Regions from separate parts of the Cellulosilyticum sp. WCF-2 genome, predicted to be linked through region 1. Evidence: riboswitches for the same ligand, from Rfam matches in the RefSeq annotation. Region 1 holds a riboswitch; the other holds the start of a gene.
What was found. A riboswitch is a leader RNA that binds a small molecule or an ion and turns the genes downstream of it on or off. The one in region 1 is predicted to bind glycine.
Positions count from the first base shown of each region.

Region 2: it holds a riboswitch for glycine, as region 1 does, so the genes downstream of both, EKH84_RS02775 (alanine/glycine:cation symporter family protein) here and EKH84_RS13790 (trimeric intracellular cation channel family protein) in region 1, are expected to answer to the same signal.

Region 1 covers NZ_CP034675.1:3,076,799-3,084,256, reverse strand. The annotation lists gene EKH84_RS13795 (AAA domain-containing protein) at 1-1,353, opposite strand, end outside; glycine riboswitch at 2,076-2,181, shown strand; glycine riboswitch at 2,186-2,263, shown strand; gene EKH84_RS13790 (trimeric intracellular cation channel family protein) at 2,355-3,047, shown strand; gene EKH84_RS13785 (heme NO-binding domain-containing protein) at 3,004-4,803, opposite strand; gene EKH84_RS13780 (desulfoferrodoxin family protein) at 4,991-5,377, opposite strand; gene EKH84_RS13775 (2-hydroxyacid dehydrogenase) at 5,532-6,566, shown strand; gene EKH84_RS13770 (glycoside hydrolase family 43 protein) at 6,756-7,458, opposite strand, start outside.
Region 2 covers NZ_CP034675.1:635,658-643,115, forward strand. The annotation lists gene EKH84_RS02765 (ABC transporter ATP-binding protein) at 1-686, opposite strand, end outside; gene EKH84_RS02770 (GntR family transcriptional regulator) at 737-1,126, opposite strand; gene EKH84_RS02775 (alanine/glycine:cation symporter family protein) at 1,384-2,844, opposite strand; glycine riboswitch at 3,068-3,159, opposite strand; gene EKH84_RS02780 (metallophosphoesterase family protein) at 3,435-4,577, opposite strand; gene EKH84_RS02785 (hypothetical protein) at 4,775-5,152, shown strand; gene EKH84_RS02790 (SseB family protein) at 5,226-5,726, shown strand; gene EKH84_RS02795 (GtrA family protein) at 6,172-6,570, opposite strand; gene EKH84_RS02800 (DUF4446 family protein) at 6,613-7,116, opposite strand; gene EKH84_RS02805 (ParB/RepB/Spo0J family partition protein) at 7,141-7,458, opposite strand, start outside.

The DNA of each region.
Region 1 (7,458 bases):
TTTACTCTTACAATCGTCTACCTCTAGAATAATATGATTTTCGCTTACTTCATATTCAGAGTAGATGATTTTTGCAACTTTTTCTTTTTCATTTACAATGGACTCATCTAGCCCTTCCTGCCATTTGCCAAAAAGGTTTTCAAACTTATCTTCTTTCATTCTAAACAATTCATTTTCATTTCTTCTATTTTTAAACATAACAAGCAGCTTACCATTATCCTTACCTATTGCCACTTGATTTTTATGCCTAGAATCAACAAAAGTCAGCTTACCTTCGATCTTAAAGCTTCGCTTTATATTGATATTACGTCTGTCTACTGGGATATCACTTATCCTCATTACACTTATCATGCCATTGCTTTCATCTACCGTACATTCCAAAACAAGCTCCAATCCTGTTATTATGTACTTATCATATCGTTCATCATAGTAACCATAGCGTTCAGTAAATTGCTTTTTTAAATATGAATTAACGAAAACAGCCATATTTAACGAATTATCAATGATATAGTTCATTTTTAAATACTGTAATTTGCTGCTATCAATTACGATATTATACTCAAATGCTGTAGTGTTTAATTCGCCAATAAGTTCATTAAAAATATCCATTATATCAAGAATTGATTGAGGGCGAAATGATGGATCATTTTGTAACATGGAACAGATTATGTCTTTTAAATTAGCTTTATATGACAGCTTACTTATTTCATCTATTAGGCTTACTGAATCTTTTGCGCTAAGTAAAAATAATATCTCGCTAAAGATCACACCCAAAGAATAATAATCACTTCTTTCTGTTACATTATTTCCAGAAACCAGCTCAGGGGCTGAATAGTTTTCAGAATACATAGGCATAGTTGTTTCTTTTTCAATAATAGTTTTAATTTTGCTTGAACCAAAATCAATAATGGTAATTTCATGATTTATGTCATTATATATGATGTTTGCAGGCTTCAAGTCTCTGTGAATGACATTATTAGAGTGTGCATTGTTTACTGTTTTTAATATTTTTAAGCAGATTTCGTATTTCTTTAACTGCGAATATTTATTCCAGTCATAACGATCTAGTGTCTTACCTGGGACATAATCCATTAAGATTGCACCGTAATGTCTCTGACCCTTATATTTAATACCAGTGCTAGTATCTCTGATTTTAACTATGCCTTCGCATGAATTGAGGACTTTAAGTGCTTCCATTTCTCTATTAAAAATCAATTTTTGAAAGCTTTCATTAATACCAGCATACAATTTTAAAGCATATGGCTTTTCTTTATTAGCAACTCTAACCTTCAGGACTACGTTCCCAGAATTTGCTGACGTATAAATTTTTTCATCTGCTACATAGTTAAGCATAATTTCCTCCCCAATGTATTAAATAAATAAAGTGCATGATTTTCATACTACATTTTATTATACGACAAATTGCGTGAATATAAAATAAGATAGAACTATTTAGTGTTTAAATATTTTGAAAGTTTTAAGCGTAGTATATGTTATATACAACAAAAGGAAATCAATCTAAATATGCAAAAACACATAGGTTTAAATATAATGTATATATACATTATATTTAAACCTATGTGTTTCAAGGAATTTATAATATTAGATATAGATAACTTAGCTTTCGCGAATAGTAAAATACTATAATAAAATAGCATTTTATAACTATTTTTTTCTGTTCCTTTGTAAGAATAATAATTTATCCTTAAAATGAGAAAATCTTTTTCAAACAGATTCAACTATTTCATTTTTGTTATACATATCTTGCATCTCATTCAATGATACATATTTAACATTTACAACTTCTTAAGGTTGTAAAACAAAATCTTCAATTTGGATATATTAGGTATATAAATAAGTATTTACAATGTAATCTGAATGGAATGTATCTCCTATATATAGTAATTCATTATAATACTAGTATTTTAAATGCTTGTATATAATTATGTGTAATTTGTAAATAGATACTCCTCTCCTCCACTTTTGATTCCTATTTTTGGATAAAGTTCAATTTTGGGATTTACATACAACTATAATTTTGATATACTCAGTAAGAATTAATAACAATTAAACGGTTGAAATTGACTGGAGATATTATGTACTACATAATAACCGAAGAAGCAAAACAGCTATAAGCCAGGTAGATGTTGAAACTCTCAGGTACAATACAGTCAAGGGACGTAAATCTGGAGAGCGTGTCTGCGTAAAATTGACACCACCGACGAGGAAAACCAATAGGTAAGCTTTCAGGTAAAAGGACAGAGGATAAAAGGCAATTATATTTTTTATAATTGCTTTTTATCCTCTTTTTTGTTTGAAAAACTTTAATAATAAGAATGTGAGGTTATAAAATTGTGATTGAAACTCTGATTTTTTCAATAGAAATCATAGGTACCATTGCTTTTGCTCTTTCTGGCGCTTTAAGAGGTATTGAAAAGCAATTAGATTTATTAGGTATTACTATTTTAGGTGTAACGGCTGCTACAGGAGGAGGGTTAATAAGAGATATTTTGCTAGGTTCTCACCCTCCGCTATTATTTGTTAATCCTATTTATGTTATAGTTGCAGCATTAACTGCTGTAATAGCTTTTATCGTAGCATACATAACGCAATATTATCATTATCAATTTAAAAATCATTTGAGTTCAACCTTCGGTTCACTACTCAATTTAGCTGATGCTATAGGCCTAGGCATATTTGCTGTCATCGGTGTTCAAACAGCTATGCAAGGAGGTTTTTTCGAAAATGCTTTTTTAACATTATTTGTAGGAATCATAACAGGTGTTGGTGGTGGTATGCTTAGAGATGTATTAGTTGGAGAAATTCCATTTTTCTTAAAAAAGCATATTTACTTTTTAGCTGCTTTATTAGGAAGTACTTCTTATTATTTTCTTATTAAGTATGATATCAATAATGTTATTGCCATGACTATAGGCAGTTTACTTACCTTCCTTATACGTTTACTAGCTTCTAAATACCGCTGGAATTTACCTAAGATTCCTTCTAAAGCTTGTGCTGATCTAGATCATGTTGAAAATCACTTGTAATTGTTTTAAAGGACTGTATATTATCTACTAAAGAACCAATTTCATGAGAATAGTTAATAACACTAGCACTTACTTCTTCTGAAGAAGCAGAGTTCTCTTCCGCAATAGCAGCTAAAGCTTCTACTGTGGAAGAAGCTGTGCCAATACTATCAGCTTGCTTAGTAAGACTATGGATAAGTTCAATCATGGAACTTGATACAGCTTGTATAGATTGATTAGCCTCGAAACTAATATTTTTTACACCTTCTAGATTTTTGGTTTCATTTTCAAGCTTTAGATATTCTTTTTGTATAGCCTCTATAAATAGCTTTATTTCTGAAATAAATAAAGCTAGATTAGCGTTAACCTCTTGAACAGCTGCTTTAGACTGTTCAGCTAGCTTTCTAATAGATTCAGCTACTACAGAGAAACCACGACCATTTTCTCCTGCTCTAGCAGCTTCAATAGAAGCATTAAGTGCTAGTAGATTTGTTTGCTCTGCAATTTGAGAAACAATAGCAATAATGGCAGTCATATCGTGTACTTTTGTTTCTAGGTAGAGGCCCTTTTCTCTAATTTTATCGAATTCTCCTAAAGTATTAAAAATATGGTCACTGGTATTTTTAACGCCTTGATAGCTATTATTAACTTTAGATAATGCATTTTCTAGCTCATTTTTATTCTGATGCTCACTTTCAACAATTTCCTTAAGTGCCTGAATATTTTGGTTTAACACAAAGGCAGCTTGTTCTGTATTTTTAGCTTGCTCGGTAGCACCATCAGCTACTTGTTCTACTACCTCTGAAATATCATTAGAAGTTCCTTTCATTGAATCAGAGATATTACCTAATGCAGAGGTAAATGAACTCATCTCATCTACCACGCTTTTAATACCTGTAAAATCCTTACGAGTGAGTGCTTTATAGTTATTGATTAATCCATAAAGTTTTTCAAAAGAATCATTCGTTTTAATTTCACCATAAGTACTAAATTCATTATTGCAGAGTAACTCTAATTCTTCTTCTAATATTTTTTGAGGTTTTAAAAGCAAGTGAGTGCTTAAGCCACTTAATACAGCTATTATACCACTTAAAATGAGACTTTTTCCCCATAAACTAGAACCTAATAAAGGAAAAGTAATAGCCAAAGATACGACACCTGTAAAAATAGCATTTTTAATAGGTAAGCTTTTTATAAAACCTAGAGATAAGATGTTATTAAAGAAATAGCGTTTTTTAAAATAGATAGGTGCTTCAAAGGTGATTTTTATCGTTAAGCTATTCTTTGAGCGTTCTAATTCTTCGACTTTTGGTTTTTCACTAAAGTACTGCATAGCACCTTCAAAGAGGCCATAAAAATAATCAAACATAGAACGTTCAGATTCATAGGTTAATAATGCTTCATAATTAGAAATGGCTTTGATTTGTACAAGTGGCGGTTTAGCACCTTTAAATTTCTTTGTCATAATAATATGTACGTCAAAAAGCGCCCTTAAAAAAGAAAACAAATTTTGGGTTTTGAAAAAAGAAGGAAAATCATGATGAAAGGTTTTAATATTTTCATGACCAATAATTTTCCATAGTTCTTTTTCGTTTACTTTTTCCTTTTCAGCAATGGCATGAATTACTTTGAAAATTTGCGTATCATCCACTGTTTCAATAGGGGAAAAAACACGATCCCTCTTCCAATTAACGAGCTCCATAGCTTCGTCAATATGTTGTTCATTATAAAGTTTACGGCAGGTTTTAATCCAAGTCGATACAACGGTTCCTTTCATACTATACACTCCTTCTATCTCATTATGTCATTTTAAATCAGATTTCTATAACACAATTTTAGCATAAATACAATGAATACTAGGGCAGGAAATGAAATCTTTACATAATCTAAACCTAGTATTTAATACATAAAAAGAATTAGTTAGTAAAAAAGTACTATAGTTAACCTATAGTACTTTAAAACATTTATATGTCGGTTCTCCATAAACCATGAAGATTGCAATAAGCAAGGGCTGCAATAACATGATCATCTTCAGTTAAGACAAATTTAGCAATAGGCTCTTGACCTGGTAAAAGGCATTTTCTTTGTCTACCCTTTTCTGTTAGGAGGTAAATCCAATTAATAAGATGTTCTTCTGTCATAGGGTGTGCTATGCTACCTACAGTTACAGTTACTTCATTTCCTGAAATAGTTATAATAGGCAAATGCTTTTCAGTAGTCGCTTCTGTAGTATTAGAGACAAGTTCTGTCATAGCTTCATTACAGCAAATGAGTTTGCCACCACCGTTCTGTATGACACCAATAATATTACCACAGTGCTTACAAATATAAAACTTTTGTTCTCCACACATAAGAACCCCTCCATTATGTATTTTATTACAATAATCCCTAGAATTTTCATTGAATATTTTGAATGATTATTGTAATATAATTCTATTATACAATAACCATTAGTATTGTCAATTTACATATAATATAAAACTTATTTAAAGAAAGGGAGATATTATGAGAAAAATAGCTTTTTTTGATACAAAACCATATGATAAGGAATGGTTTGATACTTTTATAATGAATTATGATTTCGAAATTAAATATTTTGAGAATAAGTTAAATGAGGATACTGTTGCTTTAGCAAAGGGATGTGAAGGCATTGTTGCTTTCGTTAATGATAACTTGAATGAACAGGTCATTAAACAATTAGATGATTTAGGTATATCTATTATTGCTATGCGTTGTGCTGGCTATAATAATATTGATTTTAAAGCAGCGTTTAATAAGATTCATGTTGTTCGTGTACCTGCTTATTCACCTTATGCTATTGCAGAACATGCAATGGCGCTTCTTTTAACACTTAATCGAAAAACACACAAGGCATATAACAGAACCAGAGATTTTAATTTTAGCTTAAGTGGCTTAACAGGTTTTGATTTACATGGAAAAACTATAGGTGTTGTAGGAACAGGAAAGATTGGACAAGTGTTTATCGATATATGCAAGGGCTTTGGCATGAAAGTAGTTGCGTATGATCCCTACCCTATATCTAATGCCGACTTTGAATATGTAGGTTTTGAGCAACTCTGTCAAGTAGCTGATATTATTTCACTTCATTGTCCTCTTACAGAGCAGACTCATCATTTATTAAAGAAAGAAACTTTTGATCAAATGAAAGATGGCGTTGTGATTATTAATACCTCTAGAGGAGCTTTAATTGAAAGTGAGAGTTTGTTAGAAGCCTTAAAGTCACATAAGGTTGGTGCTGCAGGACTAGATGTATATGAAGAAGAATCAGAACTGTTTTTTGAAGATTTTTCTAATGTGATAATACAAGATGATGTTTTGGCTAGATTAGTTTCTTTACCTAATGTTATAGTCACTTCTCATCAAGCCTTTTTAACCCAAGAAGCTTTAAAGCATATAGCAGAAACAACACTAAACAATTTAAAGGCGTACTTTGAAGGTGAACCTCTTCCAAATGAGATATGCTATCAATGTAAAAAATTAAATGGATGCAAAAAAAATCATACAGAACGTTGTTTTTAATCTTTTTTAAGAAATAGGTAATTCTTATAAAGCTAAATCAGAATCTGGAATACAAAAAGTAGCTTATCTTATAATTTAGGATAAGCTACTTTTTGTGCTGATTTATTAAAAGTAAATAGGCCCTTCATTCTGTAAAATATTATTACTAGCATAATAATATTCAGCATTGCTTTAGATTTAGTTAAATTTTTAGAAAGAGAAATAATTGCACTTAAAATCTTTAAAGCAAGCATAGGTACAATTACCTTGATTGCTTGCGTATAGTCCAATTATAACACCGGTAAATCCTCCGGCTATCTCAGAAGATAGATATTTAGTTTGTGCTGTACCAAGATTAATTTTTTCCTTTTCTAGTTGAATAAAAAAACTATACGCCTCGTGATCTGCTTGAATAATAAGTGATACATTATTTATATTTTTTATCTCTAATTGCTCTTCTACAGATTTAATATCACCAATATTTAAGCGTTTGATTACCTCATATCCACCTGTACATTTTCGCAGTGCCAAATCATAATGATGATTTTCATCCATATAGAGAGTAATACCTGCTTCGCCATCTAAAATAGACACATTACAAGAAATAGCTGCTTTAAAATCTTTTTGGCGTAGACCAATAAATGTCGGTGACTCTACCTCATCAAGTGTAATTTTGGTTCCTCTGAGTTTTAATACATTCTCTCCCAATATATAATTTTCATCATTAGGTAATCGAATATAACACCATTCCTTATCCCATTCCGTATTTTCAAAGGTATAACACTTTTTCTCATGTTGAATAAAATTGTCAAAAGTAGAAGGAATATCAAAATATTGTAGGGTTGTTCCTTTGTATCCTGCTGTAAACCAGCCATCTTCTGCAAAGAAAACAGGTGTTAGAAAAACTTCACGT
Region 2 (7,458 bases), 2.3 Mb from region 1:
ACCTCCCTAAAGAGGGCATCAATTGACTTACCTTTTTCCTCTCTAATCTCATCTACATTACCTTTTAGTACTACTTCGCCTTTTGATAAGAATATAACCTCATCACAAATATTTTCTATCTCTTGAATTAAATGAGTCGCGATTAAAATAGAACTTGTATCAGAGTAGTTTTTAATAATTGTTTTAATAATATAATCTCTAGCAGCTGGGTCAACGCCACCAATAGGTTCATCCAAAATATAAAGCTCTGCTTTCCTTGACATGACTAAAATAAGTTGTACTTTTTCTTTAGTTCCTTTAGACATTGTTTTTAACTTAGCTTTTAAATCAATATTTAACTTATCAAACATATCTAGTGCTCGATTCATATCAAAGTCACTATAAAAATCACTAAAGAAGTTTAATAAATCTTCTACTGTCATCCAGTTGTTAAGATAAGTTCTCTCTGGTAAATATGCCACTACTTTTTTAGTTTCAATCCCTGGTTTATATCCATTTATAGTTACCATTCCTGATGTAGGCTCTAGTAATCCATTAATTAACTTGATCATTGTACTTTTACCGCTACCATTTGGCCCAAGTAACCCCACTATTTTACCAGGTGGTATGGTAATATCTACGCTCTTAAGTGCTTCTTTATGAGCATATTGTTTACTCACTTTTTCTAACTTTAAAAGCTCACTCATTTAACTGCCTCCTCTAATTCTTTTTATGCCAAAACCCTTACTCATGAATTTTATATATATTCTATCTTTTTCTCTTCTTGCTCTTTTAAGTCTTCTTCAATCAATTTTAAAAGTTCTTCCTTGGTATAGCCTAGTTGTAATAGTGCTACTGTTACTTCTTTAATTTTAGTGGTTGCATATTGGTTTCTCATGGTTTTTATTAATTCCATATCCTCTGTCACAAAACGCCCACTTGTCCTTTGACTATACACTAATTGATCTCTTTCTAATTCTGCTAATGCTCTTTGCATGGTATTAGGATTAACTCCTGCTTCCTCTGCTAGGTCCCTTACAGAATCAAGTTTACTACCTGCTGCTAGCCGCCCTGATATAACTCTTAGTTTTAATTCTTCTACTAATTGTATATAAATAGGTTTGCTATTATCAAAGTCCCATGGCATTGTGTTACCTCCTTACTGTATTAATTACTTAATACAATAATATGACTCCCGTTTTAAATTGTCAACACTTTTTTATTTTATTTTGAACTTATATTAATATCGTTATAATGTGCTTCTAATAGTTCTCCTCTAATATAAATAAAATCATATGTCCTCCAATTTCATATAAATATAAGATTAACTCAATATTTAAATCCAAAAATAAAATCAAGGGACTATGAATTTTATCATAATCCCTTGATTTTATTTTTAGCTCTTTATGCTACTTTGCTTTGCGATTCTTTTATCTCCTGTTTTTTCAAATGTTCCATATAAAGTCTTGTCTCAGTTACTACTACCCCAGAGAGACCTATTAAACCAATAAGATTTGGAAATGCCATAAGTCCATTTACAATATCAGCTAAAGCCCAGATTTCTTGTAATTTTAAGAAACCACTAATAGCCAGCATGCCAATGAATACCCAACGATAGATATTAATTCCTTTTACACCAGCTAAATATTCTAAACAACGTTCCCCGTAATAGCACCATCCTAGTATAGTTGTAAATGCAAACAAGGTTAAACAAATCGTAATAAGTATTGATCCTGTTTTAGGAAATACTTGTAAAAAGGCTGCTTGTGTTACTGCTGCTCCTTCTATACCTTCTTGACACCATGTCCCAGTAACAAGAATAGTAAGACCTGTTAATGTACAAATAATAATTGTATCAATAAATGTTCCTGTCATAGAAATAAGCCCTTGTTCAGCAGGCCACTCTGTTTTTGCTGCTGCCGCTGCAATAGGCGCACTACCAAGACCTGATTCATTCGAAAACACACCTCTAGCAATCCCTTTTTGTATAGCTTTAGCCATGGTTGCTCCTAAGAAACCTCCTACGGCTGCTCTTCCTGAAAAAGCTCCAGTAAATACTTCTCCTAATGCTGGTAAAATACTTTGATAGTTCACACCTAAAATAATACCTGATAAGACAATATATACAATAGCCATCACTGGTACAACTTTTTCTGATACTTTTGAGATACTTTTAATGCCACCAAAAACAATAATAGCTACAAGTATGGCTACTACCATACTAATAACAGGAAAACCATTTGTTGCAATCCATTCTCTTGCTCCTGATAAAATATGTAATTGGTCTAACATGCTTACTATTATATTTCCTACGTAAACATCAATACCAGCTACCATATTAATACTTGTAGAAATCGAGTTTACTTGTGAAAATGTACCTATTCCCAATAAAGCCACTAAAATACCACTTACTGCAAAGAAAATCGCTAATGGTTTAAATTTCCTCCCAAGTCCCTTTTCTATGTAATACATCGGTCCACCTGAAATCTGACCATTTGCATCTACTGTTCTATACTTAATAGCAAGTACACCTTCCGCATATTTAGTTGCCATTCCAAAAAAGGCTGCTATCCACATCCAAAATAAGGCTCCTGGGCCACCTGTACCAATAGCTGTAGCAACCCCTACAATATTTCCAGTTCCTACAGTTGCAGCTAAAGCTGTACATAGAGCTGCAAAGCTATTAATATCTCCGCTCCCTTTATTTTCTGCTTTAAAGATAAGTTTAGCGGCCTTTGGTAATTTTAATACTTGAATTAGTTTTAATCTAACAGTTAATAAAATGCCTGTTCCTACTAATAGAACCAATAATGGTGGTCCCCATACAAAATCGTTAATTGTGTTTAACACCTTTAATAAATCCATAAAAAAATACTCCCTTCTTTTAATTAACCTTAAAATAAGAGGAGTTCCTTAAGTTTATAGACTTGCTTTCCATATTAATCCCATACTTTTCAATAACTGAAATACTATAAGTAAAGATTACTACTCTAATCAACTTATAGCATTATTGTTTCCATAAATAAACTGATTATTTATTCTAAAAAAATATGTCTTTATCCCTAATTAATAATTAATTATGATTAATATAGCCTGCTCTGTCCTTTTGCCTGAGAGATTAAGCAAAATTGCTTTTGCCCCTTCGGCGCTCATAACTTGAGTCTCTCCAGAGTACTGTCAGCTATGCAGTCACCACTTATAATATTTATAAGTACCTGAGAGTGTTACTCCTTCGGTGGGCTTTACGGCCACTCTTCTGTATAGCTTCATCCAGTATTTATATTACATAAAGTGATGATAGCTTATTATTGTTTAGTTGTCAATATTTTTAGTTTAATGTCTTTTTTAGACATAAAAAGTAGGCCACTGTCATAATAACTAGGTCTTACATTCTAATTTAAAATTAGGATATCTCTTCTATAATAATGGGTCTACTTCATAATAAATTTTTCTATTTATTGGTTTATTGGTATAGTATATGGAATATCATATCTTTTTAACATCTCTTCCATACTATATAATTCCTTCAATGATAATCTCTTTATAAATCCTTCTTTACCATAATGATAGATACTATATAATGGTGCTGTACTATTAATATGATATTGAAAGGATATTTCAAACCACTTTAATCTTCCACATGGTAATAAGCGTCTATTTAATACTAGTTCCCTTACCTGATCAGTAACTTCTCCTATATACCATTCTTGAGAGCCCTCTTCAGATGCTTTTATTTTTCTACACTTAAGATAGTATAATAACTCTCTAATAATCTGCTTTTCATGGTTCCAGCATCCAATACAGATATACTTACTTTGTTCTAATCCTATTTCTAGTATTCTCTGTACAACATCCTGGTCTATATATACCTCTCCACTTTTCTTCTTTCCATGTATATAAAGTAGAGTATCTTTTAAGGTATTTTCTTCTACTTCTTCTTTTATTATATCTCTTTGCTCTTTACTATTTATTTGATTTAAATGAATTTTTTCTGCATATAGACTATGAAAACTGATATTAGGCTCCTCTTGACTAAAATCTAATATAACAAAATTTCCTCTATTTTCACTACTTGTCATAGCCCCCGGATCAATAACATTTCCTTTTAAAAAAATCTTATTTTGATAAGTCATTTCTGGTCTATGACTTCCACCCATTAAAATATAGTTATAATCCTCATCTTTTAATTTTCCCATAATATGATGGGCTGACTTTTGAAGAATTTCTGCCCATCCATTTATATGACACATTAACAGTTTCTTATTATTAATATTTATCATTTTTATACTAGGTGATAATTCTATTTTTTTTAATCTATCTTTACCCAGTTTTTTTCTTATCCATTCTCCTTGAGCAATTCCTTCTGATTTTTTCACACTATGAAATAGACTATCTTCGTCATAGCCTTTAATGTTTATAAATCTTTTATCTACCCAAATCCGATCAAATACTTCACATGGATTTGGCCCATTACTGATATAATCCCCCAAATTTAAAATAAGCTCTACATCTTGCTTATTTATATAACTTATAAATGCATCTAGCATCGATAAGCTAGCATGAAGGTCTGAGATAACTGCTACTTTTTTTGCTTTCATACAAAAATAGACCTCCCCAAATCTCTTTAACTGACTCTTCTATTATTTATTTCGTCAATAATACAAATTAATTAATATTGTCCTTGTATAATAAGTTTTTTTTCTGGTATTTCTTATATCTGATTCTATTTTCACACTAATTATGCTATGATACACTTATATATTTATATTCTTTTGTATAATCCAAGGAGGCTTTTATGAAATCTGAAATTAAAGGTAGAAACTTGCTTCTTACTATTGGCTGTATCGCTATTTTATTTGATTTGCTATCTACTGTTTTTTCTATCTATACATTCCTTAAAGAACCGAGTCTTATCAGCTACACTATTAGTCAGGGTATTTTTAGATTATTAATCGAGATTGCTTTAGTCATATTCTGCTATAAAGGTCATGCTTGGGCAAAATGGATATTATGTGTTATTCTTGCCTTTTCAAGTATTATACTACTCTTACAATATACTAGTTCAGGTAGTTTCATCCTTCTTATTATAAGTATAATTTATCTTGTTTCAGGCGCTCTTTTACTTACCTCTCCATATATTAAAGAATTTATGGCTAATCAAAATTCCAAATAAAGGTTCACATTCCATTTTTACGTTATATATGCTATGATAAATATAAATTTTATTTTATTAAAGGGGACTTTCTATGTATAACTTTTATAATCTTAATCCTAATCATTCATCACCTGAAACCTCTAATCACGTTACCTTAGATATTAATCTACCACTACATAATGATACATTTTATGAATTATTTAATATTTATGCAGATCATCCTACTGAAGAAAACCAAGACAAGCTTGGTAGTTATTTAAACACCATTAACTACCTGATTGGCTTTTTCCCTAGTGATAATTCTGCTGAAAATTCTACTCAGATAACTATTAGTAAATATGATGATTTACATTTACTAATCTGCTCTACCAAAGAGCGAGAAGTATACCTTCCAGCCTTTACTACTACTACTGAACTTCAAAATTGGTGTACGGAATCTATTAATACAATCTCTGTTCCTGCGGAATGGTTATGGAAATTTGTTTTATCTCAAAATAATTTTGCAGGTATTGTTATTAACCCTGGAAGTATTGGTTGGACTATTAATTACGACCACATTCGTTCACTTTTAGATGACATTATTCATGATTAGATGTCTATTAATGCTTACTTTATCTAGAAAGGCTATTTAAATGAATTCTAAGCTTTCAACAAAGAATCTAACCATCTGCCGTTATCTGCAATACTTGTTGTTAGGTATATCTTTTTTCCTTTTTTCTTCTAAAATACCTATTTCGCCCTGGTATATACCTTTGACCACCTATGTATTGCTCTATATACTTATTCTCATCATCTTGCAAATTATATTACTTGTATATACTTGGTATATGTATGAAAAAAAAGATACCTTTAAAATCATTCGTATGATATGTATTTTTCACTTCTTTTTACTTTTATTAATGTTTTTCTTATGTATCTTAAATATTAAATGGTTCAATTTATTTAGTATTTTAGTAACAATCCTTATCGTATTACTCATTATATATCAGAAAAAGAGCTATAAAATGATTTAAATCATTTATAGCTCTTTTTCTCTCTTATCTTTTTATAAATACAAAAAGTTTTAAGATAATAAAAGTCACTGGTACACCCACTATAGCTGCTAATGCATAAGCAACCAATTTATGAAGCCCTAATAGATTAACAATAATCAAGACGGCAATAAACTGTATTAAGAAATTAGGAATCGTAGAGAGTACAAATTTAATAAATTTCTCTAATGAGAATCCTTCTTTGAAGGTAAATACACTATTTAAAACATATGACACAACAATTCCACTTATATAACCCGGTATAAAGGCAATAATAGGTCCCATGATTTCTGAATAAAACCACGAAAAAACAATACCACTCAATGAATTGATACATCCAATAATTAAAAAACATATAAACTGTTTATTAAAGAATATTTGTTTTACTTTTGTTATTCCATTCATTTTAACTTTCCTTTATCCTTTTATAAGAAAAGAGTATGTGAATTACATACTCTTTTTATTCATTGCTTGTTCTATTGCTTGAATTTCTTCCTCTGATAAATTATAAGTAGACTTACCTCCATTGATTGGTTTAGCATATGTATAACATCCATCTCTACCATAGATTCCATTTAATACTACTCCATCATTCTGTTCATCTAATAACGCCACTATATATGATAGATCGGCTCCCATATTAGCAATAGCTTGATATCTCACTACTCCCACTTTTTGAACGCAATTCTTAACGGTTTTTTCCATATATTCAATAGAGGTTTGCATTTCCTTTTCATTTTGTAATAAAACATTGAGTTTCTTAGTATACTGGACTAACAGTTCTTCTAAATTAATATCTTCTTTAGACATAAACATTTCATACCTACGCTGAATTTTTTTCATTTTAGCCGCATTAACACATACTAAAATCATAAGTATAATAACTAATAAACCTAACCCTAATACGATATAAATTAAATAATCATTTAATAGTAACTCTATTTGTTCCATGTCACTTACTCATCTTCTTTCATTTTACTTATTAGCATTAATAATTTGTATGATTCTAGATAATTCTTCATCTGAATAATACTCTATTTCTATTTTCCCCTTTTTGGCCCCTTTAGAAATAGCTACTTTTGTTCCTAAAACACGTTGTAAGTCTTCTTGTATTTCTCTATAGAATGGATTGTATAATTCTTTTTCTTTATCTTTTTTCTTTTTATCCTTATTACTTGATAAGTTTTGAATATATTTTTCTATTTCTCGTACACTTAGTTGTTTTTCAATTACTAAATCAGTAAGTTGTTTTTGCAGTTTTATATCCTTTACCGCAAGAATAGCTCTCGCATG